Regions from separate parts of the Lysinibacillus sp. YS11 genome, predicted to be linked through region 1. Evidence: riboswitches for the same ligand, from Rfam matches in the RefSeq annotation. Region 1 holds a riboswitch; the other holds the start of a gene.

Region 1 (17,043 bases):
CAAATGGTTTATCAGCGTCCGGGAGGCTTTGAGGCAACACAAAAGGGTTATTTTTATCAAAGAGCACGTGATCAAGATATCCGGTTAGCTAAAAGGGTAATTCAGGGTGAAAGATTTCATCCAGCTACCCGCTCTTTGTGGTTTTTCATGCCAGCAGGTGATTGTCCTGCACAATGGTATGGCCAATGGAATACTGGCAGGTTCAAATCCCATTGTTTTTTCTCGCCAACTGAACAAGATTGTCCTCAAATTTAAAAAGAAAGTAGGTTGATAATTGATGATGCCTTATTATTGGACACCAACAACGCAACAACAAATGACTCCTCCTCCAGTCACACTTCCGAGCGGACGACCACCTGGCCGTGAGGAGTCCTATATAGAAAATATTTTGCGTTTGAACCGTGGAAAACCAGCTACCTTCCATTTTTCTTTTGAGCACGCAGTAGAGCAGGGAAAAAACACAAAAACTGTTCGTGGTGTGGTAGAAGCAGCTGGTCGAGATCATGTCATTATTCGTGAGCTTAAGTCTAATCATCGTTTTCTTTTCCCTATGATTTATTTCGATTTTGCTGAGTATGATGAGGAAATGGCTTACTTTAATCAAAATCCATAATTCTATCTCTAAGTAAAAATCCGCAATACACTCACTGACCAAAAGTCGATGGGCGTATGCGGATTTTTATCATTCGCTATGTTCAATTTTCTTTTAAATACGTTAAGGTTGCTTTACCTAAGGTTTTTGCTGCAATTAGCATGGCACGTTCATCAAAATCAAAGCGTGCATGATGATGCGGATAAGCCGTTTCCCATTCTGGCTTTTTAGCTCCTGTGAAGAAAAATGTGCCTGGTACTTTTTCTAAATAATACGCAAAATCTTCCCCAATCATAAATGGCGGACATGTTATTACTTGATCTACCCCTGGTACAGTCGATGCCAATTGTGCCAAAAACTCGGTTTCTCTCTGATGGTTATAAACAGGTGGATAACCCCTTGTGTAACGATATTCGTAACTTGCCCCAAATGCCAAACAAGTCGCATTTAATACCGCTTCTAACTCTTGTTCCATTTGTATGCGTACTTCTTCTTCAAATGTACGAATTGTCCCCGCTAAAACTACCCGATCAGCTATAACGTTAAACGGATTAATTGCCTCAAAATGACCGATTGTTAAAACAGCTGATTTCAATGGGTCAATTCGTCTTGAAACAAGCTGTTGAGCATTAACGACAAATTGGGAGGCTAGGGTAACTGCATCAATAGAATGATGAGGCTCTGCGCCATGACCACCCTTTCCTTGTACCGTTATTTCTACTTTATCCGCGGCAGCCATGATGGCTCCATCTTTCACTAATATTTCTCCTAATGGTGTAGGTGCCCATAAATGTGTACCAAAAATAACATCTACACCTTCTAAACAACCATCCTCAATCATCGGCTTAGCTCCACCTGGAGCCACTTCCTCTGCATGCTGATGAATAAATACGACATTGCCTTCAATTTGGTCCCTCATCGCATTTAATGCCTTAGCTAGCCCAAGCAATGTAGCTGTATGTCCATCATGTCCACATGCATGCATTTTTCCAGCTATTTTAGATTTGTAAGGTACATCATTTTCCTCTTGAATCGCTAATGCATCGAAGTCAGCTCGTAAAGCCACCGTTTTGCCCGGCTTTCCGCCACGTAATATCGCTACGACGCCACGTCCTCCCACTCCTTCTCGAACCACATGACCCAATTCTCTATGAAAAGTAGCTATATAGGATGGCGTTTCGACTTCTTCAAAGGATAATTCAGGGTATTCATGTAAATGGCGACGAATCCCTACCATCTCATTATAGTTAGCATCCAGTAATGTAAATAGTTTTTCCATACTACGTAACCTCACTTTTGGTATTTTCGAAATATTGCAAGTAATATTAGTAGTGTACTATAAATTCTTACAAAATGGATAGGATTTAAATCCCTATCTTTGAAAGATGACTCATAACAAAGAAAAACCCCCCTACAAATAATGTAAGAGAGTCAGCTTAAAATTAGCGAGCATGCTTGAGAGCAGTTAAAATAATAAGTAGCCATCCAGCTAAAAATAGTACGCCACCAATTGGTGTAATAGCTCCTAATACTTTAATACCACTTATCGCCAGAACATATAAGCTCCCAGAAAAGAAAACAATACCAAGGTTAAAGAAAATACCTGCTAGATTTAATTGTTTCACTTCACCTAATAGTTTAGAGCTCATTAACAGACCAATGATTAGTAATCCTGTAGCGTGAAACATTTGATATTGAACAGCCGTTTCCCAAATACCTTGACTATATTCATCTAAAATTTCCTTTAAAGCATGTGCACCAAATGCACCGAATGCTACTGCTAATAGGCCATGAAGAGCACCTGTCACGATAAATCTTTTCATTTTCGTTACCCTACCTTTAAAATGGATTAAAAATCAAAAATGGAATCGCCATTGGCTCCATCTTCTTCAATCTTTGCTGTATATAAAGTGGATGGTTTTGACTCTGATACAAGCATTTGCGGTACATGCTTATGAGGAGTGATAGATGGTGCATCACTTGAAGAATCTAACACCACATCACATAATGCTCGAATGGCTGTAAGTGCCTCACGAATTTGCTGATCATTTCCCGCATTTTTTGCGTAAGATAATTGTTTTTCAAGTTGCTGTATAACGGCCTGATAAGAAATCATTACATTCTCCCACTTTCTACTTTTGGTACGAATTTTAAACAATCTACACCCGAGGATTGCTTCACAACAACGGATGGTATTTGCTTTGTTTTAAAGCCATAAGCTGCACATGCTCGTGGGTTTTGAGGGTCCCAGGTTACTTTAAAAAATTGACACTTAAAACAATTCACCTTCATCAATGTCCCTCACTTTCTTCTATATTAAATGTAACATGATTGCTAAAGCGTATAAAGCAAACGATTTGTGCCAATCTATTCTAAACACCAATCAATCGGCTGCTTGCCCCACTCCACTAATTGTTGATTAATCTTTGAATAAGGTTTACTACCAAAGAATCCTCGATAAGCACTTAATGGACTTGGGTGCGGCGCTTCGAGTATGACATGTGGTGTTTTATATTTTCGGATTAATTGCTTTTTGCGTTGCGCTGGTTTGCCCCACAATACAAAAATTAGTGGTTCTTCCCTTGCAGCTAATAGATCGATAACAGCATCGGTAAATTGCTCCCACCCTTGTTCTTTATGGGAATTCGCTTGTCCTGCTCGAACTGTAAGCACCGTATTTAATAGCATAACACCCTGTTCAGCCCACTTTGTTAGCGTTCCATTTTGAGGAATTGGACAGCCTAAATCATCCTGTAGCTCTTGAAACATATTCCGTAAGCTAGGAGGATGTGGAATACCTGGTTTAACAGAAAAGCTTAGCCCATGCGCTTGATTAGGCCCATGATAAGGGTCTTGTCCCAAAATAACAACCTTCACATCATGATATGCTGTTGTATAGAATGCGTTCATCACATCATTGATTGGTGGATAAATAGTTTGTGTCGAATATTCATTTGCGACAAATTGACGTAGTTTTTGATAATATGGTTTTTCTAATTCTTCTTTGAGTACTTCTTGCCAATCATTCGGGAATACTTGTTTCATCGTTCATTAAGCCCCTTTCTCTTCTTACAACGGTACAAAAAATTAAAGATGAATTCAAGCATCAGTTGAAACTGACCATATAAAAATATAGTATTCTGGCTATTTTTATAGAATCAGAATCGGACTATACTAGATGTTAATTTTATAACTCTTAACGATAAAGGAGATCCTTTACATGACTCTAAAAAAACATTAACAATTGCTGGTTCAGATACATCAGGCGGTGCAGGAATGCAAGCTGACCTTAAAACATTCCAAGAGCACGGTACATATGGGATGGTGGCATTAACAGTTGTCGTAACAATGGACCCTAACGGCTGGACACATAACGTCACACCTTTGCCAACTGATTTACTACAAAAACAAATTGACACAGCACTTTCCACAGGAATTGATGCCATTAAGACAGGAATGCTCTCAACAGAAGAAATTATTCGTATTGCTGGAAAGGCTATTGCAAATTCAGGGACTACAAATGTGGTCATCGATCCTGTTATGGTATGTAAAGGTGACGATGAAGTACTGAATCCAGGTAACACAGATGCCATGATTCAGCATCTTTTACCACTAGCAGCGGTAACAACACCAAACCTGTTTGAAGCTGGACAATTAGCTGGCACAGGTACACCAAAAAACATTGACGACATGAAGATTGCTGCTCGTAAAATCCATGAACTAGGAGCTAAAGCTGTTGTCATAAAAGGTGGAAAAGCCCTAGCTACTGAAAAAGCAATAGACTTATTCTTTGATGGTGAAACATTCTACTTATTAGAATCTGAAAAAGTTGCATCTACAAATAACCACGGTGCAGGCTGTACTTTTGCTGCCTCTGTCACAGCGAATCTTGCGAATGGACTTACTATTAAAGATTCTGTCATTGAAGCAAAAGAGTTTGTATCGGCAGCTATTGCACATGGCTGGGCGCTAAATGAATATGTAGGTCCTGTCATGCATGGAGCGAAATCACGCTTTGGTGCTCCACACGTAACAGTAACAGAAATATAAGGATGAAAGGGATGTCTCAAAGTCATTTGAGACATCCCTCTTTTTTTTACATATAATTCTCCATCATTTCTAGCCGATAATCCCATGGATCATTCATAGATATAAATTGCGCTAATGCTTTACTTTCCTTTTTACGTTCAGCACGGGCCTTCGCTCGTTCTGAAGCTGTTTCATGCAATTTTGTCTCTTCTACTGTTTCAGGTATTACTCGTGGGACCAGTGCTGGTTTGTTATTTTCATCCAATGCCACGAAAGTTAATAATGCAGTCGCTGCCACCTTTCTCTCCCCAGTTTTCAAGTTTTCAGAAATGACTTTAACAAAAACCTCCATAGAAGACCTTCCCGTCCAAGTTACATAGGATTCGAAATAAACCGAATCTGTTGGGCGAATGGGATGTAGGAAATCGACTGAATCAGTTGAGGCTGTAACACAATCTTTTCTGCTATGCTTTGCAGCTGAAATGGAAGCAACTTGATCAATATCGCTCATCAATCGTCCGCCAAATAATGTATTATGATTATTTACATCGTTTGGAAATACACGACTTGTACGCATCACTCTTGATTCCTTACAATATTTAAAGTCCTTATTCACTCTAATTCCCCCTCTAAACGTCTTGTTTATTCCTACTATAATGCTATATTTAAATGGAAAAATCAATGTAATTATTAGAAAATTACAAATACTAAACAATTATTTAATGATGAGTATTTATCCGATAAAGATTAAAATTGGACAAGATACGTTAATGCCTCATACCCCATATATTAGCTGTATGGGAGGGGAAAAAATGAAAAAAAACAAGGTAGAAGACTTAACGGAAGAATCAGGTTTACTAGCTGGAGAAATCACCTCTTCAAAAGTTGAAGTAATTGCCTCCATCATATTAACACTTGGTTACTCATTATCCACCCTTGCCACAATATTGGCTCTGCAGGAGGAGGAAGAATTGGCACAAGCCAAAACTACTGAAACCCAAGATCAAAATCTTTATATGAAGCAAATGTTTAAACAATTACAAAATGTTAATAATCGTTTAGATACAATAGAACGAAAGCTCAATCGATACTAACAAATACATAGCCTACATTAATTTTCAATAAAAAACCGCGACTCTCCGTCATAAAGAGAGTCGCGGTTTTTATTATACTATGATAATGAGCTTCATTTTTCTTCCCTTTTTCACAGCTACCTTGCATAACCTGTTCAAGGAACGTCATCTATTGTACCAAGATAGAATTCATTATTTCTGAAATAATACTACCTTCAACAGGTGGAGCTGTCTACACACACAAATTAGGAAGAAGTCATGGTTGCAATATCTTTTCAGATGTGAAAACGGATACAATGCGAAACGACACAGTTTGTACATATTTATTTTCACACTCCCTATATTGATACATTACAATAATTTTTTCAAGAATATTGCTTAAGAACTTGTCATAGGTTTAGAGATGATGATTTATTTCTCTGGATGCTAGGATTCATTTTCACACTCTCAAAAATTTGGACAAAATGGCGCTAAGGTTTGTAAATATAAATCATCAATTTTTTTATCAAAGCAATCAATTTCCCTTTGCGAATTTTTTTACTATACTTAAAGGAGAAATGATCGAGAGGAGTGTTAAGATGCAAGAAGTACAAGTAGAGACGTTGCAAAAATTGCTGAATTCTTTCGCCAACAAAGACGTTTATATTCATCTTGAGACGACAAACGGATCTTATGCAGCACACTATGATGAACAGTTTTTTAATGCAGGTGCTTTTATTCGCAATGCTAAAATTAACTATGAGCTTGCTAAGGTTGTAGATAATGCACCTCATCGTGTGGGTTTAAAATTACCTCATGGCTGGGTTTATGCTCAAGGCATTACACATTTTGAATTAGATGATTTAGGCCGTTTATTAATGGCTGGACTAGACTACTCTGGAAAATTGGCGATTGCGCTTGAAATTAGTGAAACGCCATTTACTTACTAAGGGGGACGACTATTTGAATTTACAACCACAACGTCATATTTTAATTGTGTACCCTCACCCAGATGATGAGGCTTTCTCAGTTGCGGGGACCATCGCCTACTATACAAAGAAAATGAATACACCTGTTACATATGCCTGTTTAACATTAGGCGAAATGGGACGTAATTTAGGTAATCCACCCTTTGCTACACGCGAGTCTTTACCTGAAATCCGTCGTAAGGAATTGGTTACAGCGGCAGAGGCGATGGGTATTCAAGATTTACGCATGCTTGGTCTACGTGATAAAACAATTGAATTTGAAGATGATGAGAAAATGGTAAAATTAATGGAAGGGCTAATCGAAGAACTAATGCCTTCTTTAATTTTCACATTTTTACCTGGCTTTGCTGTCCACCCAGACCATGAAGCAACAGCACGTGCTGTAATTGAAGCTGTACGTCGTATGCCAAAGGCTGCTCGTCCACAAATATTCGGTTGTGCCTTCGCCAATGATACGATTGAAAAAAATGGTGAACCACATGTGGTCTATGATATTCGGGAAATGCGAATGGACAAATTAAAAGCATTACAAGCCCATGCGTCTCAGACTGGTTGGATGATGCAGGAGACTGAAAAACGTATTGATGACGGCGAACCAATGAGCGAGAGCTGGCTTAATGTTGAAAAGTTCTATATTGTTGACCCAGATAAATATGTAAAATAAATAAAGTACTGTTCTCATTTTTGGAGAACAGTACTTTTTAATTAGGCAGCTCTTACTCTCTTCATCATATGCACAATGATTGTGATGGAAAAAGCAATCACTAAGAAAAGGAAGAATAAATAATGAGGGATGTGGATATTAAAAACACTTACTAACATTTTTAAGCCGATGACACCTATAATTATGAAGGCTGTTGCTTCAAGTTCTGGTATTTTTTCAATGATGATTAAAAATACACCTGCAATCGTCCTCATCATTAATATTCCTAACATCCCTCCAATTAAAAGCACCCAGACCTGATCTGATATCGCAAACGCAGCAAAGATTGAATCAATTGAAAAAGCAATATCCATTAGCTCAACAGAAATGACAGTTGCCCAAAACGTGCCGAAAAGACGCACCATCCATCCTGACCTCTTTACCTCTTTTACACTATCCTCATTCCCTATGTGAAGGAAATGAGCTACACAAAGCCAACCTAAATACAAAGCACCTAATACTTTAATAAACCAAAATTCTACTAGATAAACACCTATGCCAATAAATAAAAATCTAAAAAAATAGGCACCTAGCATACCATACATTAATGCCCGTTTTCGCTGTTTATCTGGTAAATGTTTCACTAGTACCGCTAATACCAGTGCATTATCTGCCGACAGCAAACCTTCTATAATAATTAATGAGGATATTAGTCCCCAGGAGACAGGGTCCATTAGTACTTCTTGCCACATCGCCAAATCAAAAAACTTCCAATATGTTGATAAAATTCCTTGAATGATTTCCACTACATACCCTCCTACTTGTCCTAAGCTAATCTAGTATATGCTTGACCATTTTTGTTATGAGAGTAGTATTTTTTAGAATTGAAACAACAGATTTTCTCCCCTTAAATTGAGCTAATTCTAGGTCTGAGACATTGCTTCTTTATAAAATAATTAGCTATATCAAGATAAAACGCTTACATCATAAAATAGACACGGAAAATTTAGAATTTACTAAAAATTAATCACAAAAAGCAAATAAAGTGTGCTATCATAGATAAATGTTTTAAACGTATAACGGAGGATGAATACTATGGAAGTTGCTGATACTAGAACCGTGCAAGTGGAGAATGTCCTGATTGCACATCATTTTTTAAAAGATGTAGTTGTGCACACACCACTACAAAAAAACGACTATTTATCCGAGAAATACGGAGCTAATATTTATATTAAACGCGAAGATTTACAGCATGTACGCTCATTCAAGCTTCGTGGTGCCTATTATAAAATTAAAAAAATCGAGGATGAAGCGCGCGATGCTGGGGTTGTCTGTGCAAGTGCAGGCAATCATGCACAAGGTGTAGCTTATGCCTGTGCCCAATTAAAAATTCAAGCAAGCATTTTTATGCCACAAACAACACCGAAGCAAAAAATAGACCAAGTACGTATGTTTGGACGTGAATATGTGGAAATTATTTTAGCAGGAGATACATTCGATGATTCTGCTGAAAGCGCGTTGAGCTATTGTGAAGAGCATGGTAAAATCTTCATTCATCCATTTGATGATTTTGATGTCATTGCTGGTCAAGGAACGGTAGCGGTAGAAATTATGAATGATATGGAGGAGCCAATCGACTACGTATTCGGAAGTATTGGCGGTGGTGGCTTAATGTCAGGCGTGTCTGCCTACATTAAAAATCTCTCTCCAGCTAGTAAAATTATTGGTGTGGAGCCTGCTGGTGCTGGTAGTATGAAGGCTGCCTTTGCTGAAGGTGGCGCAGTTGCTCTTGATTGGATTGATAAATTCGTTGATGGTGCTGCAGTAAAATGCGTCGGTCATCATACTTATGATGTTTGCCGTCGCTATTTAGATGATATTGTTCTTGTACCTGAAGGCAAGGTATGTACGACCATTCTAGATCTATATAATAAACATGCGATTATCGCTGAGCCTGCAGGAGCATTATCAGTGGCAGCTCTTGATTTTTATAAAGAAGAAATTAAAGGTAAGTCAGTCGTTGTCATCATCAGTGGTGGGAATAATGACATTGGACGAATGCAGGAGATTAAAGAAAAATCACTTATACACGAAGGCTTACTTTACTACTTCATCGTCAGCTTCCCTCAGCGTGCCGGGGCATTACGTCAATTCCTCACTAGTGTACTTGGACCAAACGATGACATTACTACCTTTGAATATACCAAGAAAAATAATAAAGAAAGTGGCCCTGCACTAGTCGGCATTGAGTTAGGTGATCGTGCTGAATATGAAGGACTACTTGCCCGAATGGATGAATTCGGCTTCAAATACAAAGAAGTAAACAACGATATTCAACTATTTGGCTTACTCGTTTAAAATGAAGAGCCTCACTTCTCTGAAAGTGAGGCTTTTTTATGCGATAAAATTTATTGATCGTTTAATTTCCCTAAATAAAAATTATTAAAACTAGTTGATGTTGAAAAAACAATATCGTCTGCGGAAAGAGACATTCTGGCAAGGCGAGAGATTGATATCTGTTCCGCCAGCGTCCAGGTGGCGTCTGATGAGCCGCTACACTCACTTACGTTCGCCCTAGGGTCTCATCTGTGACGCTAAATTCCTAGGAGTGAGGCTGGCTCCACTCCAATCAACCATCTTGAAAATATGTCTTTTTCATTTTCTTTTATACTAGCAGTAGAGACCAATGCGGAAAAACGATGTGTGACAACGCCCCTCCATAAAGAGTAGTGAGGACCTTTGCTAAATTAATGTGCTGGATTGGAAGGCTACTAGACTCCCATAAGATAGATCGGCATCCCCCACACGTGAAATTAGGGAACCTGCAACGGTCATTCATTTACACCATTCATAAAAACACTATTGATGAAATTTTTTACACTATGAAAAACACCCATACAAGTGTATGAGCGTTTCGATATTAACCTAATAGAGCACGGTCTGAATTCATTTTTTCCCCACGAATACGTTCAAACTCGGACATTAAATCAGGGATTGTTAATTCATGTTTGCGATCTTCACCAACTTCTAAAATGATTTGGCCTTTATCCATCATAATAAGACGATTCCCTAAATCTAATGCTTGCTGCATATTGTGCGTTACCATTAATGTCGTTAAATTATCTTTTTCCACTAAGTACTTCGTAATACGGGTAATTAACTCTGCACGTGATGGATCAAGTGCAGCCGTATGCTCATCCAGCAATAAAATAGATGGCTTTGTGAAGGTAGCCATTAAGAGCGACAAAGCTTGACGTTCCCCACCTGAAAGTAAACCTACCTTAGCAGAAAGACGATTCTCAAGATTCAAACCAAGCATCTCTAGCGATTCTTTAAAAAATTCCCGACGCTTTTTGTCCACACCATTGCGTAGTCCTCTATGCTTATTTCGAGAGTATGCTAATGCTAGATTTTCTTCAATTGTCATCGTAGGTGCAGTTCCTGCCATTGGGTCCTGGAAGACACGCCCAATGTATTGAGAGCGTTTATATTCAGGCAAACTTGTCACATCATTACCATCAATCAATACTGTACCGAAATCGGGTGTTAAAGCACCTGAAATCATATTCATCATCGTTGATTTACCTGCACCATTACTACCTATAATTGTCACAAAATCACCGGGCTTTAAATGTAGGTTTATCTCCGCAAGTGCAATCTTCTCATCAGGTGTTCCTTCATTAAATACCTTATTAATACCATGTAATTTAAGCAAGGCCATTACCTCCCTGCTCTACTTTTTTTACTTGTGAAAGTTCTGCAGCACGTTTAGCTTTACGTTTACGTTCTTTACTCTTATTAATAAATTGCGGTAAGATCAGCGCCAAAATAACGATAATCGCTGTAATTAATTTCATGTCTCCTGAATCAAGGAAATCTACACGTAATGCTAAAGCTAATATAATACGATAAATGATGGCTCCTGCAATAACTGCAAACGTTGTACGGATAATAGTTTTAGTCCCAAAAATAGCTTCACCAATAATAACGGATGCGAGACCGATCACAATCATACCAATCCCCATACTAACATCAGAGAACTTCGAGTATTGTGCGATTAAAGCTCCAGAAAATGCGACAAGCGCATTGGAAAGACCTAGCCCCAAAATGATAAGTGTGTCTGTATTTGCAGAGAAGCTGCGAATCATTTGTTTATTATCACCAGTTGCTCGAATAGCTAGCCCAACCTCTGTCTTTAAGAACCAGTCTGCTATTAACTTAATTAAAATCGTGATGATTAATACAACAATCAGCACACTCCATGTACCTGGTACATGCTGAAAGCCTATGCTTTTTAATAGGTTATTGATAGCATCATCGATCCCTAAATTACTCCAAAAAGATTGAAACTTTGAAAAGATTGTTTCAGAGTTTAATAGTGGAATATTCGGGCGACCTATCGTATTTTCTGCAGTTAACCCCATGATACGTAGATTAATCGAGTATAAAGCAATCATCATTAAAATTCCTGATAATAACGGATTAATCTTTCCTTTCGTGTGAAGAATTCCTGTCATACATCCAGCAATAAATCCAGCAACAATTGCCACTAAAGTCGCTAAGATTGGGTGGTAGCCAAGCAAAACCATTGTTGCTGCAGTTGCCGCCCCTGTTACAAAGCTTCCATCAACCGTTAAATCCGGAAAATCTAACACCCGAAATGTTAAATATACACCAAGTGCCATAATTGCATAGATGATTCCTTGCTCCACTGCGCCAAATAATGCTAAAAACATCGTTGAATCATCTCCTAAATCTCTTTATTATTTATATCACTTGTAAAATGAAGATAAAGCGGGGATAGTGCACCCCGCTTCGTTTTACTATTCTAGAATTTCGGCACCCCAAGAATCTTTAATTTCGATGCCTAAATCATCTGCAACTTTTTTATTGATTAATAATTTCAGATTTTGTGGGTATTGTGCTGGTGTATCGGCAGGTGTCGCTTCACCTTTTAAAATTTTCACAGCCATTTGACCTGCTTCATAGCCGATATCGAAATATTCAAAACCATAAGCTGCTAAACCGCCACGTGCTACAGAATCTAGTTCTCCTACAATTAATGGTAATTTATTCGTATTGGCAACATCAATTACCGATTCTAATGCAGAAACAACTGTGTTATCAGTAATAATATAGAAAGCGTCTACTTTACCAATTAGAGACTCTGTCGCTTGTTTTACATCCGCTGAAGTGGATGCTGATGCTTCTACCACCGCTAAAACTTGTTCGTCCATAACCTTTTTCACTTCTGAAACTTGTGCAACTGAGTTTTGCTCACCCGCATTGTAGACCATCCCTACTTTTTTCGCACCAAGTTCTTTTAGGAATGCTACAGTTTTAGAAATCGTTTCTGGATGTAAATCGATTGTGCCTGTAATATTTTTCCCTGGCTTCTCCATTGAGTCAATTAGCTGTGCACCAACAGCATCTGTAACAGATGTAAAAATAATTGGAATATCACTTGTTGCTGTTGCAGCGGCTTGTGCAGAAGGTGTAGAGTTTGCAAAAATTAAATCTACGTTTGCACTTACTAGATTGTTAGCAATCGTTGTGTTAAGGCTATTATCTCCCTGTGCAATTTGTGGATCGTAGTCAACTTTTAAGCCAGCATCTTCAATTGCTTTTTTAAAGCCTTCCGTTGCTGCGTTTAACGATGGATGCTCAACAATTTGAGTAATCCCGATTTTATATGTTTTATCGTCTGCATTTCCGCTCTCACTTGCATTGTTTTTTTCATTTCCTTTTGAATCTGCTGTACCTGAGCCACCGCTACCACAAGCAGCAAGAAGCAACACTAATCCAAAAAGAAGGAATGACAACTTCTTTACATTGCTTTTCACAAATAATCCCCCCGATTATATTCTCGAATATCTATCGCACTTTATCCAAACAAAGTGTGAATGTATCGCTATATTATCGTTATTATCGAGCTCCGTCAACAACATTATGAATGTTCTGACTTTTAAAAGTGACAAAATATTTTAGTTTTTCATTTAATTTGGCGCTTTAAACCGCTAAACTACGCTGTTTTAGTTAATCGATTTCTTTTTTCAACATAGTAAAAAATATTTATGACAATTTTGCGACGATAGGACATTATAAACAAAGTCTGACATTTGACTTCTACTAGATATCTATAATAGAATATTTACTTGTGTGAAAGCACCGTGGTTCGTAACCATCCCACGAAAAAAAACTAAGGAGAAATGAATATGAAGATAAAATTTTTAGCAGCAAGTGGTATCATTGCGGCTCTATATATAGCTGTAACCATGCTTGTTGCCCCATTTGTTTTTACAGAGGTACAGTTCCGAGTATCTGAGATGTTTAACCATTTAGTGGCCTTTAATCCACGCTTTGCCGTAGGGATTATTATTGGTGTATTGATCTCTAATCTCTTTTCACCACTTGGCATTTACGATTTAGTTTTTGGTGTAGGTCATTCAATGATTACACTTGGCCTGTTTATTTTAATCTGTAAATTTGTCAAAAATATTTGGGCACGTTTAATTATTAATACATTGCTCTTTACATGTACTATGTTTATCATTGCCTTTGAGCTGAACTTGGCTTTAGAGTTGCCATTTTTCTGGACTTGGCTAACAGTCGCGGCGGGTGAATTTGTTGTATTAGCTGTAGGTGCACCGATTATGTATGTTTTAAACAAACGCCTTCACTTTAAAAATTTGATTTAACTGACGGATCTTTTTAGATTCGTCTTTTTTCTTGACACTATTCTGAAAATACTCTACAATTCTTTCTAATAAATGCAAGGAAGAAGAGTAGTAGCAAGCATTGTTACTTTTAGAGAGCTGGTGGTTGGTGCAAACCAGTAGTACAGACTTGTGAATGGACTTCAGAGCAGCCTTATCAAATGTAAGGCCGTTTCGCTCCCCGTTACCGGAGCAGGAAAGCGCGCAAAAATTGCGAATGAAGGTGGCACCACGGTTACTCGTCCTTTTTATGAGGGATTGGAGTGGCTTTTTTTTGGAAAAATTAGCATAGAGGAGTCGAGTTAAGATGAGTACAGTAGTAGAAAAAAAGGGATATTTCGGTGAATTTGGTGGAAGCTTTGTTCCAAAGGAGCTTCAAAATGTTTTAAATAGACTAGATGAGAATTTTCAAAAGTATAAAGAGGATGATGATTTTAAGCAAGAATTAGATTACTATTTCCGTGAATATGTCGGTCGTAAATCCCCTCTTTATTTTGCAGAGAATTTAACAAAGCAATTAGGTGGCGCAAAAATTTATTTAAAACGTGAAGACCTTAACCACACAGGCTCCCATAAAATCAATAATGTATTAGGACAAATTTTACTAGCTAAACGTATGGGAGCAAATCGCGTGATTGCCGAAACAGGGGCAGGTCAACATGGTGTAGCAACAGCTACAGCGTGTGCCATGTTTGGAATGGATTGCACGATTTATATGGGCTTGGAAGATACAAAACGTCAGGCATTGAACGTATTTCGTATGGAACTTCTCGGAGCGAAAGTTGTAGCTGTCGATAAAGGGCAAGGACGCTTAAAGGATGCAGTAGATGAGGCATTCGCTGACTTAGTAGAAAACTATGAAACAACCTTCTATTTATTAGGCTCAGCAGTTGGACCACACCCCTTCCCATCAATGGTTAAACATTTTCAAACAGTGATTAGCCGCGAAAGTCGTGAACAGATTTTAGAAAAGGAAGGAAAGCTGCCGACAGCTGTTCTTGCCTGTGTAGGAGGTGGTAGTAATGCCATTGGGGCATTTGCTGATTATATTGCAGACGAAGATGTTCGTCTTATTGGAATAGAGCCAGACAAAGCTGCTACCTTGAACGAAGGAACACCAGGAGAGCTACACGGCTTCAAATGTTTAGTACTTCAGGACGCAGAAGGCAACCCACTCCCTACCTATTCAATAGCAGCTGGTTTAGATTATCCAGGTGCGGGGCCTGAGCATAGCCATTTGAAAACAATTGGTCGTGCTGAATATGTGACCGTGACAAATGAAGAAGTTTTAGATGCCTTCCAAGTACTTTCTAAGGTTGAAGGTATTATTCCTGCTCTTGAAAGCTCACATGCAGTCGCACATGCTCTAAAATTAGCACCAACTTTATCATCTGAGGAAAGCATTATTATTAATATCTCTGGTCGTGGCGATAAAGACGTTGAACAAGTCTTCCACATGCTAACTAAATAACTCAAAAAAGAGCGACTTCCATTTACGGAAATCGCTCTTTTACCTATACCAATGATTTAGGATAAATTTCTGCTACATTATCTCGCAGCTTCGCTTTCAGGAATTTTCCGACAGATGTCTTTGGAATTTCTTCTAGAAAGACGACTGCATCTGGTACCCACCACTTGGCAAATTGATATTCTAAAAAAGCAAGAAGCTCTGGTTCAGTTACTGATTGTCCCTCTTTCAATACAACACAAGCTAATGGACGCTCCTGCCATTTAGCATGGGGCATGGCAATGACAGCCGCTTCTAAAACGGCATCATGAGTCATCAGCGCATTTTCCAAATCAACAGAGGAAATCCATTCCCCACCTGATTTAATAAGATCCTTCGTACGGTCAGTAATTTTAATAAAGCCATCTGCTGTTCGTACAGCAATATCACCAGTATATAACCAACCATCTCGATAGGCATCTGCTGTTCGCTCATCACGATAGTATTCGTTGGAAATCCATGGGCCTTTTAAACGTAATTCCCCCATTGTTTCGCCATCCCAAGGTACCTCACCCGCCTCATTAATAATACTAGATTCGATACCTGCCATTGTCATCCCTTGCATCGCTCGAGCTTCAATACGTTTTTCAATCGGCCAATCTTCCATCCATGACATATAATTAGACAATGCCACGATTGGTGTAGTTTCCGTCATGCCATAGACAACAATATAAGGAATCCCATATTTTTCTTCAAATGTCCGAATGAGTCGAGTTGGTGAAGCCGATCCACCACAGCATATCGCTCTTAAAGAACTAATATCTCGTTCTTTCTTTTCCTGCTCCTGTAGGGCACCTATCCAAATGGTTGGAACACCAGCAGTTAATGTAACCTTTTCTTGTTCGATTAAATCCATTATTAATGCTGAAGTAAATTGCGGACCTGGTAGAACTTGTGTAGCACCCACATTGACACTAGCAAAAGGCAAGCCCCATGCATTTGCATGAAACATGGGTACAATCGGCATCACGACATCTCTTTCCGCAATTCCCATAGAGTCAGACATACTCAGCATGATACTGTGTAGTACTAAACCCCGATGGGAATAGACAACCCCCTTTGGATTCCCTGTTGTGGCGCTTGTATAGCACATACCAGCAGGTGCTTCTTCATCAATATCCTCTGGAAATTGAAATTCTTCATCAGCAGTAGCTAATATGTCCTCATAGGATAAAACATTTTGTAATGTAGTCTTTGGCAAAGCTGGTTCATCCGTCATAATGATATAATGTTTCACTGTCTCAAGTTTTGGCGCAATATTTTCAATGATCGGTAATAAATCTACATCGACCATTAAAATCTCATCTTCTGCATGATTAATAATATAGATCAAATGCTCTTCTGATAAACGAATATTTACCATGTGTAAGATTGCCCCTGAGCAAGGCACAGCAAAATAAGCTTCTAAATGTCGATGCTGATTCCACGCAAAGGAGCCGACTTTTGTTCCTCTTGTCATCCCAAGCTTCGTAAGGGCATCTGCTAAACGACGCGTTCTTTTTGCCCACTGCCCAT
Region 2 (17,043 bases), 580 kb from region 1:
AAATTTTTAATGAAATGCCTTTTCTTTTTAACTATCAAGACATTTCTTTTCACTCTCTCTTTTTCAAGTGAGCTCACTTCCATCGGCTCTATATTTATATCAAGATTTAAATCATTAAATTGTTTATATAGCTTTTTCATGTCATACTTCCCCCCAAACGAATTTGCTGTAATCGTTTTTTCCCACGATATAATCGATTATCAATAGCGGCTTTTGTTAAACCACAATGAGTAGCAATTTCTTCGTTTTTCATATTTAAAAAGTATTTCATCGTAAAAATATCCCGGTCTAACTGCTCTAATTGCGTCATCATGATGAGCACTTCCTCTGTTGTTGTCTTGATTAAGTATTCCTCTTCAGCCGATATTGCGGCTTCACCTGTTTCATTTAGCTCATAAAAATATGGCGTTTTAGACAACCTTCTTTGTTTCGATATGGCTTTAAACTTTGCTATCGTGCAAATCCATCTTCTAAAATCCTCTTTATCGCCTCTAAATTGTTTAGCATTTTCATAAGCCCCTAGAAATGTATCACTAATACATTCCTCTATTATTTGAGGATCATTATAGGATTTTAGAGCATTATAAATAATCGCTTTGATAATCCCCATATATTCCTCAATGACATATTGAAGTGCTTCTTCTCGTTTTTTCTTAAGATGTTTTATAAAATTTTCATCTGTTACCCTCATGCAAACACCCTTTCTTCCATAAACATAAAGGATCCTTTATATAAAACATCGCTCAATCTTAAATTTCTTCTCATATTACTCAAAAATATTTATAATTTCAATTTTTTAACAAATATAAAAGGCTAAATCTCAATTGATTTAGCCTTTTTAATATTTATAGTATAGATTTTAACCAATAGCATTGGGACGAAAACTATTTGTTTACCTTAGGTGCTGGATAATCAAAGCCCTTTGTATCCACCTCTACCTTTTTCATCTGCTGATCTTCTAGTGGTTTATTTGTAGCATCTCGCTCTGCTCCAACAATGGCATCAACTGTTTCCATACCTGCAATCACCTTGCCAAAAGCAGCATATTTTCCATCAAGATGTGATGCTTCCTTTACCATAATGAAAAATTGTGAGCCTGCTGAGTTTGGATCATCTGAACGAGCCATCGAAATAACACCACGTTCATGCTTCATATTATTTTCAAATCCATTTGAGGTAAACTCACCATCAATCGAATAATCAGATCCTCCAGTACCATTCCCTTTAGGATCTCCACCCTGAATCATAAAATCAGGAATAACCCGATGGAAAATAAGACCATCATAGAATCCATCTTTTACTAAAGCAATAAAGTTAGCTACTGTATTTGGTGCTACAGTAGGCTCCAATTCAATAACAATTTTTTCATCATTGCTCATCGTAATCGTCACAATTGGATTTTCCTTCACTTTTGACGCATAATCCATTGTTTCTTGTGTTTCTTTAGCTGTTTTTCCCTCAGTTTTCTCACTATCCTTAGCTGTACCACAGCCTGTCAAAACAACAATAATGGCTAGCAGAGATAGCATAAAGAACAAACCTTTATTACGTACGAACATATCCTTTTCAACTCCTCTTGTTAAGCATCAATTCATTATAAAACTATCCAAACTGTAGGACAAATCCAAGAGAGACAATGACAGAATATTCCTGTCATTGTCTCTTTTTATTTCTACTATATTAATTTCGTAGGTTGCTATTAATTCACATTATTTCAATAAATCATAATTCCCTTGTCTAATACAGATTTATTTTGTACCTGATTCCCTAAAATATATAGTTTTTTTAAGTTGGGCAAATTCACTAAGGGTTCTACATTCGAAATAGCATTATTTTCTAAATGAAGCACCTCTATTTGTTGCCAATTTCCCAAGAAATTTAACGATTGTAGTGAACTATCTTGTAAAGTGAATGAACGTAAATTTGTAAAGCCAGCAAAGTAAGGCATGATCTTATCTACTTCTTGCACCCATTCCCCATTACCAATTTGAATGGAAACATCATTTAAAGTTAAATGCTCCAGCACGTTGTTCGTAAATGGCTTGCTATTCACCTGAAAATTACATTCATTACAGATTAACATTTTTACATGCTGCAAATTGAATAAGTCATTGGTTTCATAAAAGAGGGTCTCATTTAAATTGATTGTTTGCAAATGAGGTAGGTCATTTAATGAACGAATACCTGTAAGAATTCCATACTCCATGACTGTAAGCTGTTCTAGCTGTGGGTATTTCAGTAGTTCTGCACCATTCAATTGCGAATCCGATCCACTTATAGAAACCGTCAAATCTCTTAAAGCGGGTGCTTCTAGCTGTGGTAAAAATGAACTCTTCAGCTCTGCTTTTTTCAAATGGGGCGCTACAATCGATGAAATATCACCATGATAGCCAGTTAACGATAACTCCGTCAATGACGTTAGACTGTTAACCATATCCAACAATTCCACTTGACCAGGAGAAGCTAAACGTAGCTTTGTTAAAGATGACATATTTCTAAGTCTATCTAAATTGATGATATTCATGTTTTCAAGATCTAAAGATTGTAGTTTAGGCATATTTTGTATAAAATCAAGTGTTTTTAAATTTCTTACTGAGGTAAGTTTTAATTCTTGTAATTGAGTCAATGAGTATAGTGGGCTAAAATCTGTAGCTTCACTAATGTCTATTGCTAACGATTCTAGATTAGTTAGTGTAGACAGCCACTTTAAATCATTAATTGATTTTAAGGAAAGTGATTTCAGCGATAATTTATTTAGAATCTGAAAATCTGTCACCTCTTCAGCCACATAAGATAGTTCTAGAGATTGAAGATTGGGGAACTCTAATAATAAAGCAAGTTCATCATTACTTCTAATTTGGATAGAGAGCTCTTTAACATTAGACTTATCACTAAAATATCCTGCGATTTTACTAAATGATTCATTAAAACTACCTGTATAACTTTTTAAGTTTTCAAGATGTTGGAAGCTTACTTTTTCACTTTGTGATATTTCATAATCATTCATGAGCTTTAAAACCGTTAATCCAGTAAAGGCCTCAAAGTCCTTTTGTTCAATTTTTTGCGTATTTAATAATTTATCCATAATGATATAAGTAGAAATTTTAGCTTCCTTATTTGTAAAAGGATCTTCTAGACTATAATCAAAATGCCATTGATCGTCAGAATAGTAGGCAGCCAAATATCGAATACTTGCAATCTCTTCTTTTGCTGGCATCGTCCCACCTTTATCAAAAATATCTTTTAAAAAGAACAGTAGAACTTCACTTTCAGGCATTGTTCGAACGGATAGTTCTTCACGGTTTCCATCCTCTGTTTGATTACTACTTAAAAGAAAATACCCAAGGAATACACACATCATGACAATTGGTATCATAAAGAGCAGCTTTAAATTTGTTTTTGGACGGGATGGTGTATGAGGAGAAGCTGTTCCATAATAATTATTAATCGTTTGATCAACATAATAAATTTTATTCTCTTTCAACATGATTTCCGTATCACAAAAAGGACATTTGAATGTTTGCTCTTCTTTATATTCAATTTTCCCATTACAATTTGGACAATTTAATTTAATAAATTCCACTGGCAGCCCCCCAGCACTATTTTTCCATTAAGCTTAGTTGTCTAAAAAATAAATGTCAATATTTACGAAGTATAGGCAAGCAATCTAAAACTAAATTTTAAGTGTCTAGCCAGCTGTTTGAATTCTTCATAACAGCAGAATTTAATAAATCTAACTAAATTTACAATAATCCTATACTTGGGTTATTAAAGTTTGCCCAGGCTATATCACTGTTAATGTACCTAACCATTCTATAGGCTACTGGCTTAAAACCGCACTTTGGCCAAAATGCCGATGCAGCAAGATTAGTTATTCTCCAATCTGTAATGATATTCTCATAGCCCGCCTCTTTCATCCTTCTACAGCCTTCATTCATCAACTTTTTTCCCACACCTCTTCCCATTTGTGAAGAGTAAGTACCTGCAATCGTTAGCTCTATTGCATGCTCAGGTGTCATCAAATCTGAATGTATAGGATAATATTTTTGAAATCCTAATTCCTGCCCATCCTTTACTGCAACGAAACATGTATCATCATTCTCCTCTACTATACTTTTATATGAGTCTTTTATGCTCATGACAACCTCAGGGAATACAGGCTCAAATGTAGGTGCGGAATTTTGATACGATTGAATGATCCTAGACATTTTCCCCATCATTTCACTATCCATTTTATTTGCAACCCTAATCTCTGCATTACATGTATTTTCAAATGGTTTATAATCCCCAATGTTCATGACCCCATGTACTTGTTGTATAGAAAAGCTTAATCGTTGGTAGGCATCATAGTAAGCCTGATTTCCAAGAGGGATTATCGTGTAATGCATAAAGCAACCTTGCTCTAGCCATACCACTGAAATCTCTGCATATAATTTTCTAATAAGCTCAGCGGATTGATCCTTTCTGATTGCCAACCCTTCATATGGTACCCATACATGTCTGCCTCTTAGAGAGTCATTCTTGATGACTCCGATTAAATATCCTACTAGGTCATCTTTAATAAATGCTCCAATCCCCTTAATAGTATTATGAGCAAATAAGTTTTCAAGCATATTTGTTATATGTTCAGCATGAAGACAGCTGTTGTTTAGAAATGGATATACTTCACCCTCAAGGCTCTGTCTATTTTCGAGTAATTCAGCCATTGTGGGTACATCATTCACATCGATTGTTTTATATTTATATTTTCCCACTTCAACTCTCCCCCCCTAAATTTCTACATTATATTACATATTATATCATTATAGATAATACAGGATTTTGCTGGATATTTTTAATTACTTTCTAATCTAAGAGAGCCAAAGTCTAATTACAATGATGCATTTCTATCCTTAAGCTAAGCCAATTAACTATGTAGAAATAAAATAAATATGATATCTTTTTGCAAGGTAGTATTTTGGAAAGAGAGGATTTTTAGCAATGAATCAAAAAAATTTCTGGCTTGATTTACCACGGCCATTCTTCATTTTAGCTCCAATGGAGGATGTGACAGATGTTGTATTTCGTCATGTCATTCAGGAAGCAGGGAGACCCGATGTATATTTTACGGAATTCACCAATACGACGAGCTATTGTCATCCAGATGGGTTAGATAATGTACGTAACCGCTTAGCTTTCACAGAAGATGAACAGCCTATTGTTGCACATATTTGGGGAGACAACCCTGAACATTTTCGTCAAATGAGTATTGGTATGAAGGAATTAGGCTTTAAGGGAATTGATATTAATATGGGTTGCCCAGTTGATAATGTAGCAGAAAGAGGTAAAGGAGCTGGATTAATTCTTCATCCTGACCTAGCCGCAGATATTATTCAAGCAGCCAAAGCAGGAGGCTTACCCGTCAGTGTCAAAACAAGACTTGGCTTTACGGATGTAGCAGAATGGCGTGAGTGGCTTACACATATTTTAAAACAGGATATCGCCAATCTTTCTATTCATCTCCGTACAAGGGAAGAGATGAGCAAGGTCGCTGCACATTGGGAATTAATTGGAGATATCAAAAAACTACGTGATGAAGTTGCTCCCCACACATTACTGACGATCAACGGTGATATTCCTGATCGTTTAACAGGTCTAAAACTAGTTGAGCAATACGGTATCGATGGTGTAATGATTGGGCGCGGGGTGTTTTCAAACCCATTTGCCTTTGAAAAGGAACCTAAAGAGCATAGTGCCAAAGAATACCTTAATTTACTATACTTACACCTTAACCTTCATGACCACTATTCCAAGGAATTCGAAACACGTTCATTTAAAGCATTACAACGTTTCTTTAAAATATATGTACGTGGCTTCAAAGGGGCTAGTCAATTGAGAGTTCAATTACTGGGTGCACATTCTACGGATGAAGTCCGTGAATTACTAGCTACGTATATTGCCCACGAACTAAAGGAGAATAAATAAGAGGAGATTGGCTTCGCCACTCTCCTTTTTATTTGCTTTTACTTGTAATCATTTATTGGGCCTTTATCCATTAGAACTTCTACCATATTAGAAGAGCCCATCTTCAGCTTAGGTCTACGTTCAGAATTTGGTTCACTATAAAGCTCTAATGGGCTGATAATCACACCATCTGGAGTATTATGAAGTATTCCAGGCACACAGGAATAAATTCTATCATTATTATTAGCATTTTTAGCAAAAATAGTAACGGAGGTTCCATTATGATTATCTATACTCATAGACACCTTATATCTGTAGAATGAGCCTGTGCCATTTGATTGGGCGGAATAAACCACAGGAACAACAGCTAAAACATTATTATTTAATCTCAATTTGATTACTTCAGTTTTTGTTGAACCAGCATCTCTCCCAACATCCCCCATGTGTTCGACTACCCCGTTGTGAAAACTCCTAAGTGGGGGTGTATTTTTCGCCCCAAACATAGCTACATCGATCTGCTGACCATCCTTTGTATAGACTAAAGCATATATATCGTAGTCAGTACCAGTTTGCCATGATACCGTAGCAGTAATTTCAGGCGTTTTATCAATGATAACTGGCTTTTGACCTTTGGTGAGACTGACATTCCCCTTTACCTTTTCAAGATTTATCTGTGATAACATGTTTTGTCTATTTGTACTTTCTGGAACATTTAATGATTGATCAGGTTCTATCAGCATTTGTTTTTTTATAGTTGTTGATTCAGAAAGCTTGTTTTGTTCTTCAGGTTCAACCTCAACACCGTAATTTTCACATAACCCCTCTAACCCAGAATCAAATCCCTGCCAAATAGATCTCACCTTTGTCTGACTATTTCTTAGATATAATTCTAATACTACGATTCCATTTTCATTTGCAAAATTAGCTGGTGCTAAATTGATAATATTGTTATCAGTACGTATTTCTGCCTTTAAATTTTTCACATTTGAAAAACCTCGGCTATTATCTTCTGTAAGTGTTATAGCTATTTTAGTAATACCTTCAGGGATTTTACTCATGTCGAAATTCATTTTATGTATTTTTATATTCCCTACATTCTCAGGTGGTATCAGGGTAGCTGCACCAGATAAGCTAGTTGGTTGATTATAAAATATAATGCCGCTATCTCCTTGTACCTTGTTTACATCCGTTAAAAGGAATGCAGTTAACGAAATATCGATCGAATTAGACATTTCGTAGCTAATAGTAACACTACCTTTTTGGGAACTTATAACTGTATTTGCTCCCATCTGAAGGAATTGAATCATGTGAATCCCCCTTATCCCCTTATTATGTATAGATATCAAATTGATAAAATTGTAAAGTTAATCTTCCAATTTAAAAAATTCGAGTAATATTTACAAAATCCTTCTTTAAAAGGAAAATGACCGGAAACAAACACTGTTATTTACAGAAAACCAATCTAATTTCTCATAAATGCATTTTATGATATGATGTTTAAATTGTGTGTCTACTAAGTAGCACAGTTACATTCTTCAAAGAAAGAGGTATTTATGCATCATACACAGTTATCCAAGCGACATTGGTTACTTATCTTAACACTTGCATTCTTAACATTTGTTCTTGGGACAAGCGAATTTGTTATTGTCGGGATCTTAACTGATATTTCTTCAAGCCTTCATATGACAAATGCAAAAGCAGGCACACTCGTTTCTGCGTTCGCTATCACATTTGCCATCGCTACACCACTCGTGATGTCAGCAACAAGCCATTTTCCAAAGCGTAAATGGATGTTGTTTTTGATAGGTTCCTTCATTGCCTTAAATGCTCTGTGTGTAATTTCAACGAGCTATATTATGCTCCTTATACTTCGGGTTATGACCGCGATTGTAACAGGTGTATTGATCTCTCTAGCCATGATTGTTGCAAGCGAAACCATGCCAATTAATAAACGCGGCCTTGCTATATCATTTGTTTTCGGTGGTTTTACACTGGCCAATGTAGTTGGAGTACCCATTGGAATTGTAATCGCTGAATGGTACGGCTGGAATGCCACTTTTATGTTAACCACTCTTCTCGGAGGGTTGGCGTTTGCGGCATCTTTTTTTGTCTTACCTACTCGACTCAGCCAAGTACGAAGCTCAATACGGGATCAATTTTCTTTAATGATTCAGCCTCGAATTTTAATTGCCTTTTTCATTCCTGCTCTCGGGTTTGGTGCAACCTATGCAGTCTTTACGTACCTTGTTCCTATTTTAAAGGGAATGGGTGCACCAAATAATTCTATAAGTTTAATCTTATTCGGCTACGGCTTTCTTTCGATTTTCAGCAACATTCTTGCCGGTAAAATTGCCACTCACAATGCCATCGGCCGACTTCGGTTTGTCTTTCTCGCACAAGCTATTGTATTGACAAGCTTATTTTGGACAACAAACCATTTTATTTTAGGATTAGCGAACATCGGACTAATGTCACTAATGGCCATCCTCTTAACAACATCTACTCAACTTTATTTAATAGATTTGGCCGAAATTTATAAACCAGATGCTAAAGGACTCGCTGCTTCTCTTATGCCCGTGGCAAGTAACGTAGGCATCGCTTTTGGGTCTGCATTAGGCGGCATTGTATATCATCAAGGAAATTTGATGAATGTCACATGGGTCGGTGGTATAGTTGCCGTCAGTGCAAGTCTACTAACTTTCTTTAGTTATCATTTAGACCTTAAACAAAAGAAAACAGCATAAAAAATGCAAGAGGTACCTTAGAAAGAATATAAATCAAACAGACCCATTCGAATAAAGCGAATGGGCCTGTTTTTAAAAAGCTTACTTGTGATCCGTATCTTCATAATAAGGAATAATTATTCTGGAATAATATATTTTTCTTTCATTGGCCCAACTTTATTTAAAATAATTGCGCCAATCATTTGTATAATCGTCTTCACAATAATTTGCCCCAAAATGGCGGCAGGTACCGCTTCCCATGGCAATATATTGGCACCAAGTGGACTTAAGCCGATTACTACGAAAATTGCAGAATCTAGAAATCCTCCAACAATACCACTGTAGAACACACGCCAAGCCATTGGTAATTTTAATCGAGTATAAATTTCAGTATCAGCCGTTTCAGCGACAACAAATGATAGCGCTGAGGCTACCACAATTAAAAGTGTATCACCTAGTAGGAATGACACCACAGCTGATAAAATTAAAGCTGTAATAATAAATAAATACGTCTTTTTTCTACCATATTTATTTTGTACTAGATCCCGAAAAATAAAGGTTGCCCCAATTAAAAGCGTTCCCATTGGAACAATAAACATACCAAAATGGAATGGTGCAAATGCTGCCGTTACCACATTAGCAATAACAATAGATAATAAATAAAATAATATTCTCAAACTATTACTCCTCAAGTAAATTTAATTTTTGTAAGAGCACCCTACACGCCTCTTTTATTTCCCCACACAAGGGCATGTAACTGTGGCAGTACTTTAACATCTCTTAAATCCTCATCCTTCATTACTCTATCAATCAGTGCACGATATTTATCCAATAAATTCATCATTAATTGTGAATTATCAGTTGCCGTGAGATCATCATTACCGACTTGAAGATAAAAAGGAATCATGGGATATCGATGGTGAATTTGTTTAGCATAATCGTAATCCTCTTGATTAAAAACGACTATTTTGAGGGATACATGGTGATTGCTGTTCCGATCTTTAAGTTTTTCGAAGATATAAGAGAGCACCGAGTAGTCTGTGGTCATTCCAGAACTAGGTGGCTTTGGTGAAATTGTCAGTTCATCAATCTCATACATCCACTTTTGCCACCTACTCCCCTGTGTTTCTACCCCGATTTTTATGTCATTTTCTTTTAAAATGGCAATAAGCTCTGCTAAATTCGGATTGAGTGCAGGATTGCCGCCTGAAATTGTGACAAATGAAAAACCATTGCCCCCTAAACGTTTCAACTCAGACCAAATCTCTTCCGCTGTCATTTGGACAATAAGGTGCTTTCCACTGCCATCCCACGTAAACGATGAATCACACCAAGAACAGGAATAATCGCAGCCCGCAGTTCTTACAAACATTGTCTTCTGGCCAACGACCATACCCTCTCCTTGAATCGTTGGCCCAAAAATCTCGATAACAGGTACTTTACTCAACTTCCATCCACTCCCTTCTAGCTTCTGCATAGCTTGTTGGAGTCTCGTAAAGCCTGATAAACTCTACACGTACACCGTTATATCCTTCATCAAGCAAAGCCTCAGTCAACTTTTCGTAAATCCAAACAACAATATTCTCTGCCGTCGTATTCATGAGTGGAAGCGTTTCATTTAAATAACGGTGATCCAAATGAATCTCTATTTTATGTTTCCATATTTCTTTTATATCGCCGAAATCAATCATCAAACCACGTTCATCTGTGTAGCCACTCAGTCCTAATATAGCTCGATAGGTATGCCCATGTAGATTTTTACATTTCCCTTCATAATGATGTAGATGATGGGCAGCATCGAAGGTAAATTCTTTGCTTATGAGAACACGCTTTGCATGATATTTCAATTGATTTCTTTGAATATCCACATCAATTCTCTGGAGTCTCTCAACGATTTTAAAATCTGACATGCCTTAAGACTCCTTCCTATAACTTAAATACTCATCAAGCCCTTTATTTCGCAATTTACATGCTGGGCATTCACCACATCCATCTGCTATGACACCGTTATAGCAAGTCAACGTTCTTTGTCGTACAAACTCAAGTGCACCAAGCTGATCAGCTAATTCCCATGTTTGTGCCTTATTCAGCCACATCAAGGGTGTATCAACCACAAAGGAGTCATCCATCGATAAATTTAACGTTACATTTAAGGATTTAATAAAGACATCTCGGCAATCCGGATATCCACTAAAATCAGTTTCACAAACACCTGTTACAATATGCTTTGCCCCTACTTGGCTCGCTAAAACGCCCGCAAATGAAAGAAAAAGGAGATTGCGGCCAGGCACAAAAGTCGATGGGAGCTCACCATTTTCTCCGTCCTTCACCTTTATGTCTTGTCGTGTCAATGCATTCGGAGCAAGTTGATTCAGGAGAGACATATCAAGTATGTGATGCTTGATACCAAGCTCCTCTGTTATCACCTTCGCACAGTCAATTTCAAGACGATGCCTTTGACCATAATCGAAAGTTACTGCCTCAATCTCTTCAAAGCGTTCTTTTGCCCAGAACAAACAAGTTGTGCTGTCCTGACCTCCACTAAATACTACAATTGCTTTTTCCTTTTTCATCTATAAAGACTCCCTTATATCGAAAAAACAGCACTCTAAGAAAAAGTGCTGCTTTCTTCTTAGTTTTTTTAAGAGGGTAGCTAAAAACCTCTGTCTTGCTTCATTTATCGATTATCAATTTTTTCTGGGTTAAGATCGTGGTTCATTAAACGATAATTGGCGATTTCTTCGTATTTAGTTCCTGGCTTCCCATAGTTACACCATGGATCAATCGAGATACCCCCACGTGGAGTAAATTTCCCCCAAACCTCTATATATCTTGGATCAAGTAATGCAATTAAATCATTCATAATGATATTCACGCAATCTTCATGGAAATCGCCGTGATTTCTAAAACTGAATAAATACAACTTTAGAGATTTACTTTCAACAATTTTTTTATCTGGGATATATGAAATGTACATCGTTGCAAAATCCGGCTGATTTGTAAGCGGACATAAACTAGTAAACTCTGGGCAATTAAACTTAACAAAATAATCTCGATTAGCATGAAGATTATCCACTGCCTCTAATACCTCAGGTGCATAATCATAGGAATACTTTGTACCTTGATTACCTAATAGGGTCAAATCCTTTAATCCTTCTTCATGACTTCTGCCAGACATAAAAAAACCTCCTTGTAAAATGTTTCCCAACACTTTTCAAGAGAGGCATCACCAATCATTCTATTTAAAACATAAGTAAACAGATAAAAAAAGCCACGTCCGATATGGACATGGCATATTGTCATGTTTCCATAGTTTTTTATAGAGGGTATCAGCTATGAACCTCTCCCGTTCTAGTCCGGGCATTCTTTTCTACAATATCGTACAAAAAATAATACAGGACGTCAAATGGATTTTTTATAAAACTCTTAAATGATAAAAAGTATGAATCACTGTAAGTCAATACTCATTTGAAAGTTCTACTTTTTTATTAAATTACTAGGAAAATAGAATTAATCCATTTTTAACAAAGTAATACTAATTATCAATATTTTGAGATTTTTCAATATTCCGATATTCGAATTATCTCACCTGTGATAAATTGGAAATATCACACTAAACTGAAAAGTGTGATAATTAAGAGCGGAGGGAGAAATGAGATTTGAAAAAGTTTAAGTTTACGAAGTTTTTAAGTAGTATGATAGCTTTCGTTATGGTGCTTTTTCTATTGGTTCCATTATCGAGTGCTAATGCTGAAGATTCGAAGCCATTCAAGCAGGATAGCCAAAGTGAAAGTATACTTCAATTAAAGGCGGCTATCGCTGAACAGCTAAGCTTGTCTAAAGATGGTCCAACTCTTCACGAAAGCTTACAAAATGTATCAGGCAATCAAGAAGTTGCAGTCATCGTACATTTATCTGAAAAGCCTGTGGCACTAGAGCAAGGAATGAGCCAATTGAAAGGCCAAATGTTCTCTAATGCGCGAGCAAATGAAGTTCGATCAAATGTAAAATCTCAACAAGCACAAGTTAAGAAAGAATTAGCTACTAAAAATGTTCAAATGACTCAAGGCTACACATTTGATACTGTTTTAAACGGTTTTGCAGCAACTGTGAAAGCAAATGATCTCCCAAAGCTGCTTTCAATAGAAGGAATAACATTAATTGAACCTGATGCAATTGTTTACGCATCTGAAGATAATACAATGAAATCATCAGAACTGATTAAGGAAGATCAATTAGAGGCTCAAATGAATACAAGTATTTCTTTCCTCGGCATCGAACAGCTTTGGAATGAAGGAATTGAAGGACAAGGTATAAAGGTAGCAGTATTAGATACTGGTATTGACGCAGATCACCCTGAGTTCGCTGGAATTTACAAAGGTGGGAAAAACTTCATTCCAAATTCATCAACTTACACAAAGCCTCGGGCAGATGACGATGCATCGGAAACCTTGCCTTCTGAGCGTCCTGCTGGAACACCTGAATTTAATGAAAAGGGAAGCTCGTTCTATACTTCTCACGGTACCCATGTTGCTGGAACCATTGCAGCAATTGGAGCTAACAATTTCGGCATTAAAGGAATTGCTCCCAAAGTAGACCTTTATGCTTACCGTGTTCTTGGTGCATATGGAAGTGGGGCTACATCTGGTATTGTTAAAGCAATTGAAACGGCTGTAACAGAAAAAATGGACATAATCAACCTTTCTCTTGGTGGGGGGGCTAACTCTGAAACGGACGCTGGTTCATTTGCTATTAATAATGCAATGATGGCTGGAACAATCGGAGTAATTGCAACAGGGAACTCCGGCCCAAATCGAGGAACAATGGGCACGCCTGCAACCGCTCGTTTAGGAATTGCTGTGGGTAACACAACAAATCCAGAAACAATGTATAACGGTGAAGTGAATGTTACAGTTGGTGACTACAACTTAACAAAACAGCTCCCATTAATGGGCACAACTTTTGGAAGGGATTTAGCAACACAGCTTCAAGGAGAATTTGACCTAGTTGCTATTCCTGGAAACGGAGAAGTAAAAGACTATGAGGGAATCGATGTAGAAGGTAAAGTGGCATTAATCTCTCGTGGCAGTATCGCATTTGTTGATAAAATTGCGAATGCAAAGGCAAATGGAGCAGTCGCCACAATTATTCATAACTTTGCTGGTGGAACAAATGCACCTAATATTTCAGGTACATTCCTGGGTGATTCCTTTGCTTTTCTACCAACATTTGATATGTCCCAAACGGATGGCAATGCAATTCGTGCTGCATTAGCCGGTGGAACTGGAAAAGTTAGCTTTAGTCAATTTACTTCCACAAAGACACTGGGGGATGAAGTAAACGATTCAAGCTCCCGTGGACCATCTACGCCAAACTTTGATATTAAACCAGATGTAAGTGCACCTGGAACAAACATTATGTCAACGATTCCAATGTATAAAAAGGATTTCCCTAATGCAGATTACGCAGAGGCATATGATCGTAAAACAGGAACCTCTATGGCAACACCGCATATTACAGGTATTGTTGCATTACTTAAACAAGCAAATCCTGATTGGAATGCGTTCGACATAAAAGTGGCGCTTTCTAATACAGCAAAGGTTTTAGATAAAACAAAATACGATGTGTTCTCTCAAGGTGCAGGTCGTGTAAATGCTTATGCTGCAGCACATCCAGAAATTCTTGCCTATGCATTGGATAGTGCAATTTTAGATGGAACAGGAGCTGTTTCAGAAAACTTAAAAGGGACAGTTACTTTTGGTCCACAATCACTTAAAGACCAGGATATTTCCGTAACGAAACAAGTTTTAGTAAAAGATATAAAGGGGAACGGCGGTAATTATAATGTATCAATTGATGTGACAAAATCATTTGGTGATGCAACTGTTACAGTCGACCAGCCAACATTTAATCTAGTTGGTGAGCAAGTGTTAAATCTTACATTAACGGCTTCACAAGCTACAGCTCCAAACGGCTCGGAAATACTGGGGTATATTCACATCAGCGGTGGTGCTACAGAAATTTCATTGCCATTCGCAGCTGACTTTGGAAGCGAGGCAGTAACTGAAATTAAAGATTTAAAGATTACAGAAACAGACCTCTCCTTTAATGGAGATGGCGCGAAAGATTCAGCTGTACTTTCATTTACATTAACTGGCGATGTAACAACTAACTATATCGAGCTATGGGATATTATGAATCCTCAAGGTGGAGAATATGGTGATGGCTACATCGGTTATCTACATGCAGGTACTGCGCTAGGAAAAGGCTCTTATACGCTGAATATCGCTGGGCAATACAAACCATGGGGAACAGAACCTGCCACAACAATTCCAGATGGTCTCTATACTATTGACTTTACTGGTCTTGCGGCATCAGGGGTAGTTTCCGATTATGTTGGACCAATTATCGTGAAAACAACTAAACCAGAAATTACTGGTTCAGTAGCTGAAGGTGTCACTACAGGAAAGGTAACAGATAAGTATATCGACTACAATGAAGAGTTATATTTATATGGTTTAAACTACAATTTAAATGATAAATTAAAAGCTTCCTATATTGCTACTGTGAATGGCGAAATACAAGCGCCAGTTCCTTTTGAATTAAATCAAGACGGTAGCTTCACATTCCCAGTAACATCAGAAACTAATGCTGTATCAGTAAAAATTGAAGACGCTGCAGGGAATGTTGGTGAAGCACTAATATATGAAAAAGATGTAGTTGAACCAAAAGTAACACTTTCTGTCAATCCAACTGAGCTAGACCTAACAGCTGGGGAATCTGCACAACTTACGGTAACAGAGACATCTACTCCTCCAGAAGGTGAAGCAACAGAGGAAGATGTAACTTCAAAAGCAACTTATGTTGTGGGAGATGAAAATGTTGCAACAATAGCAAATGGATTAGTAACTGCTGTAGGTGAGGGCACGACTACGATTACTATTTCATATGGTGATCATGAAGTTACGGTAAATGTTACAGTAAAAGCACCTGTTGTAGAAACACCAATCATAACACTAGAAATTGACCAAGCTCAGGTTGAAACTAGAATAGGTAAAGAGGTTATGGTTAAGATTACTGAAGTAACTACTTTTGAGGGTAGAACAACAGAAAAAGATGTTACTACGCTTGCAACCTACGAAGTAGCAAATGATAAAATAGCTACTGTAAAAGCAGGGGCTGTAAAAGGTAAAGGTCAAGGTACTACGACAATTACAGCAACGTATGGTGACCACACATTAACATTTGATGTATTGGTTGAAAAGCCGGGCAATGGTAATGGTAACGGCAATGGCAACGGCAACGGCAATGGCAATGGCAATGGTAATGGTAATAATGAAGTTACCGAAGTTGAGTTATAATTAAATAAGTACGGTTCCAGCAAAAAGAGAAATTGCGCTTTGCAATTTCTCCTTTTGCTATTTAAATTTCACTTACTCATGATAAGGTTGGCTGTAACGAGTCTATGTACAGTTTTTCTGTACAAGCTTTATCTAGTAATCGAATATTTAATGCAAAACCATAAGAGATCCTAACATTACTGTTCAGAACCTTTTAGTTTTATTTAAGCATTGTTGCAGTTAAAAATTCTCGTGTTCTCTCCTCTTTTGGATGATTGAAAAATTGTTCAGGTGTGCCGCGTTCAATAATTCTCCCATCATGCATATAGACAATCCAATCAGCTACCTCTTTTGCGAATCCCATTTCATGGGTTACAACAACCATAGTCATTCCTTCTTCAGCCAAATCTTTCATGGTTGTTAAAACCTCTCCCACAAGCTCAGGATCGAGTGCCGATGTTGGCTCATCAAAAAGCATAATGTCTGGTTCCATCGCAAGTGCTCTAGCAATCGCCACCCGTTGCTTTTGCCCCCCTGATAGTTTACTAGGATAGACATCCGACTTATCCTCCAAACCTACTTTTTTCAGTAATTGTTTTGCTTTGATGATAGCTTTTTCTTTGTCTACACCCTTTACCATAACAGGTGCTTCAATAATATTTTCTAAAACCGTTTTATGTGGGAATAAGTTAAAATTTTGAAACACCATCCCAACCTTTTCTCTAATCTTGTTAAGATCATCTGTCCGTGGATTGACTTCATTTCCCTCAATTATAATATTGCCATTATCTTTTCTTTCTAAAAAGTTCAAGCAGCGAAGGAGGGTGCTTTTCCCTGACCCACTCGATCCTATTAGACAAACAACATCGCTCTCATAGACTGTCATGTCGATATTTTTCAATACATGTAAGTCTCCAAACGATTTATTCAATTGACTTATTTTAATCATTTCCTTAGTTTCCAATTTTTTCAGCTCCTATCTGTCGCTTACTGCTAATTTTAATTCAGTTCGGTTCACTACAAATGTCATCAACGCT

The links. Region 1 has a riboswitch for preQ1 ahead of LBYS11_RS02470 (QueT transporter family protein). Riboswitches for the same ligand answer to the same signal wherever they lie in the genome.
Region 2: linked by a shared signal. The riboswitch ahead of queF (preQ(1) synthase) and the one ahead of LBYS11_RS02470 (QueT transporter family protein) in region 1 are both predicted to bind preQ1.

What each region holds. Positions count from the first base shown of each region.
Region 1 is NZ_CP026007.1:528,462-545,504, reverse strand. It holds gene LBYS11_RS02555 (cell wall hydrolase) at 1-255, shown strand, start outside; gene gerQ (spore coat protein GerQ) at 278-613, shown strand; gene LBYS11_RS02545 (M20 family metallopeptidase) at 696-1,871, opposite strand; gene LBYS11_RS02540 (DUF423 domain-containing protein) at 2,035-2,415, opposite strand; gene LBYS11_RS02535 (YwdI family protein) at 2,442-2,708, opposite strand; gene LBYS11_RS02530 (hypothetical protein) at 2,708-2,884, opposite strand; gene LBYS11_RS02525 (uracil-DNA glycosylase) at 2,960-3,637, opposite strand; gene thiD (bifunctional hydroxymethylpyrimidine kinase/phosphomethylpyrimidine kinase) at 3,836-4,642, shown strand; gene LBYS11_RS02515 (acyl-CoA thioesterase) at 4,689-5,237, opposite strand; gene LBYS11_RS02510 (hypothetical protein) at 5,434-5,715, shown strand; gene LBYS11_RS02505 (YojF family protein) at 6,273-6,623, shown strand; gene bshB2 (bacillithiol biosynthesis deacetylase BshB2) at 6,637-7,326, shown strand; gene LBYS11_RS02495 (TerC family protein) at 7,368-8,111, opposite strand; gene ilvA (threonine ammonia-lyase IlvA) at 8,401-9,663, shown strand; gene LBYS11_RS02485 (ABC transporter ATP-binding protein) at 10,226-11,020, opposite strand; gene LBYS11_RS02480 (ABC transporter permease) at 11,013-12,041, opposite strand; gene LBYS11_RS02475 (ABC transporter substrate-binding protein) at 12,129-13,148, opposite strand; PreQ1 riboswitch class I at 13,470-13,514, shown strand; gene LBYS11_RS02470 (QueT transporter family protein) at 13,521-14,003, shown strand; T-box leader at 14,072-14,271, shown strand; gene trpB (tryptophan synthase subunit beta) at 14,329-15,492, shown strand; gene LBYS11_RS02455 (long-chain fatty acid--CoA ligase) at 15,536-17,043, opposite strand, start outside.
Region 2 is NZ_CP026007.1:4,531,561-4,548,603, forward strand. It holds gene LBYS11_RS22755 (DUF4179 domain-containing protein) at 1-140, opposite strand, end outside; gene LBYS11_RS22760 (sigma-70 family RNA polymerase sigma factor) at 137-691, opposite strand; gene LBYS11_RS22765 (peptidylprolyl isomerase) at 885-1,559, opposite strand; gene LBYS11_RS22770 (leucine-rich repeat domain-containing protein) at 1,715-3,583, opposite strand; gene LBYS11_RS22775 (GNAT family N-acetyltransferase) at 3,744-4,754, opposite strand; gene LBYS11_RS22780 (tRNA dihydrouridine synthase) at 4,981-5,964, shown strand; gene LBYS11_RS22785 (TerD family protein) at 6,003-7,250, opposite strand; gene LBYS11_RS22790 (MFS transporter) at 7,497-8,687, shown strand; gene LBYS11_RS22795 (VUT family protein) at 8,804-9,343, opposite strand; gene queE (7-carboxy-7-deazaguanine synthase QueE) at 9,385-10,113, opposite strand; gene queD (6-carboxytetrahydropterin synthase QueD) at 10,106-10,576, opposite strand; gene queC (7-cyano-7-deazaguanine synthase QueC) at 10,580-11,239, opposite strand; gene queF (preQ(1) synthase) at 11,344-11,844, opposite strand; PreQ1 riboswitch class I at 11,970-12,016, opposite strand; gene LBYS11_RS22820 (S8 family serine peptidase) at 12,326-16,027, shown strand; gene LBYS11_RS22825 (amino acid ABC transporter ATP-binding protein) at 16,227-16,955, opposite strand; gene LBYS11_RS22830 (amino acid ABC transporter permease) at 16,983-17,043, opposite strand, start outside.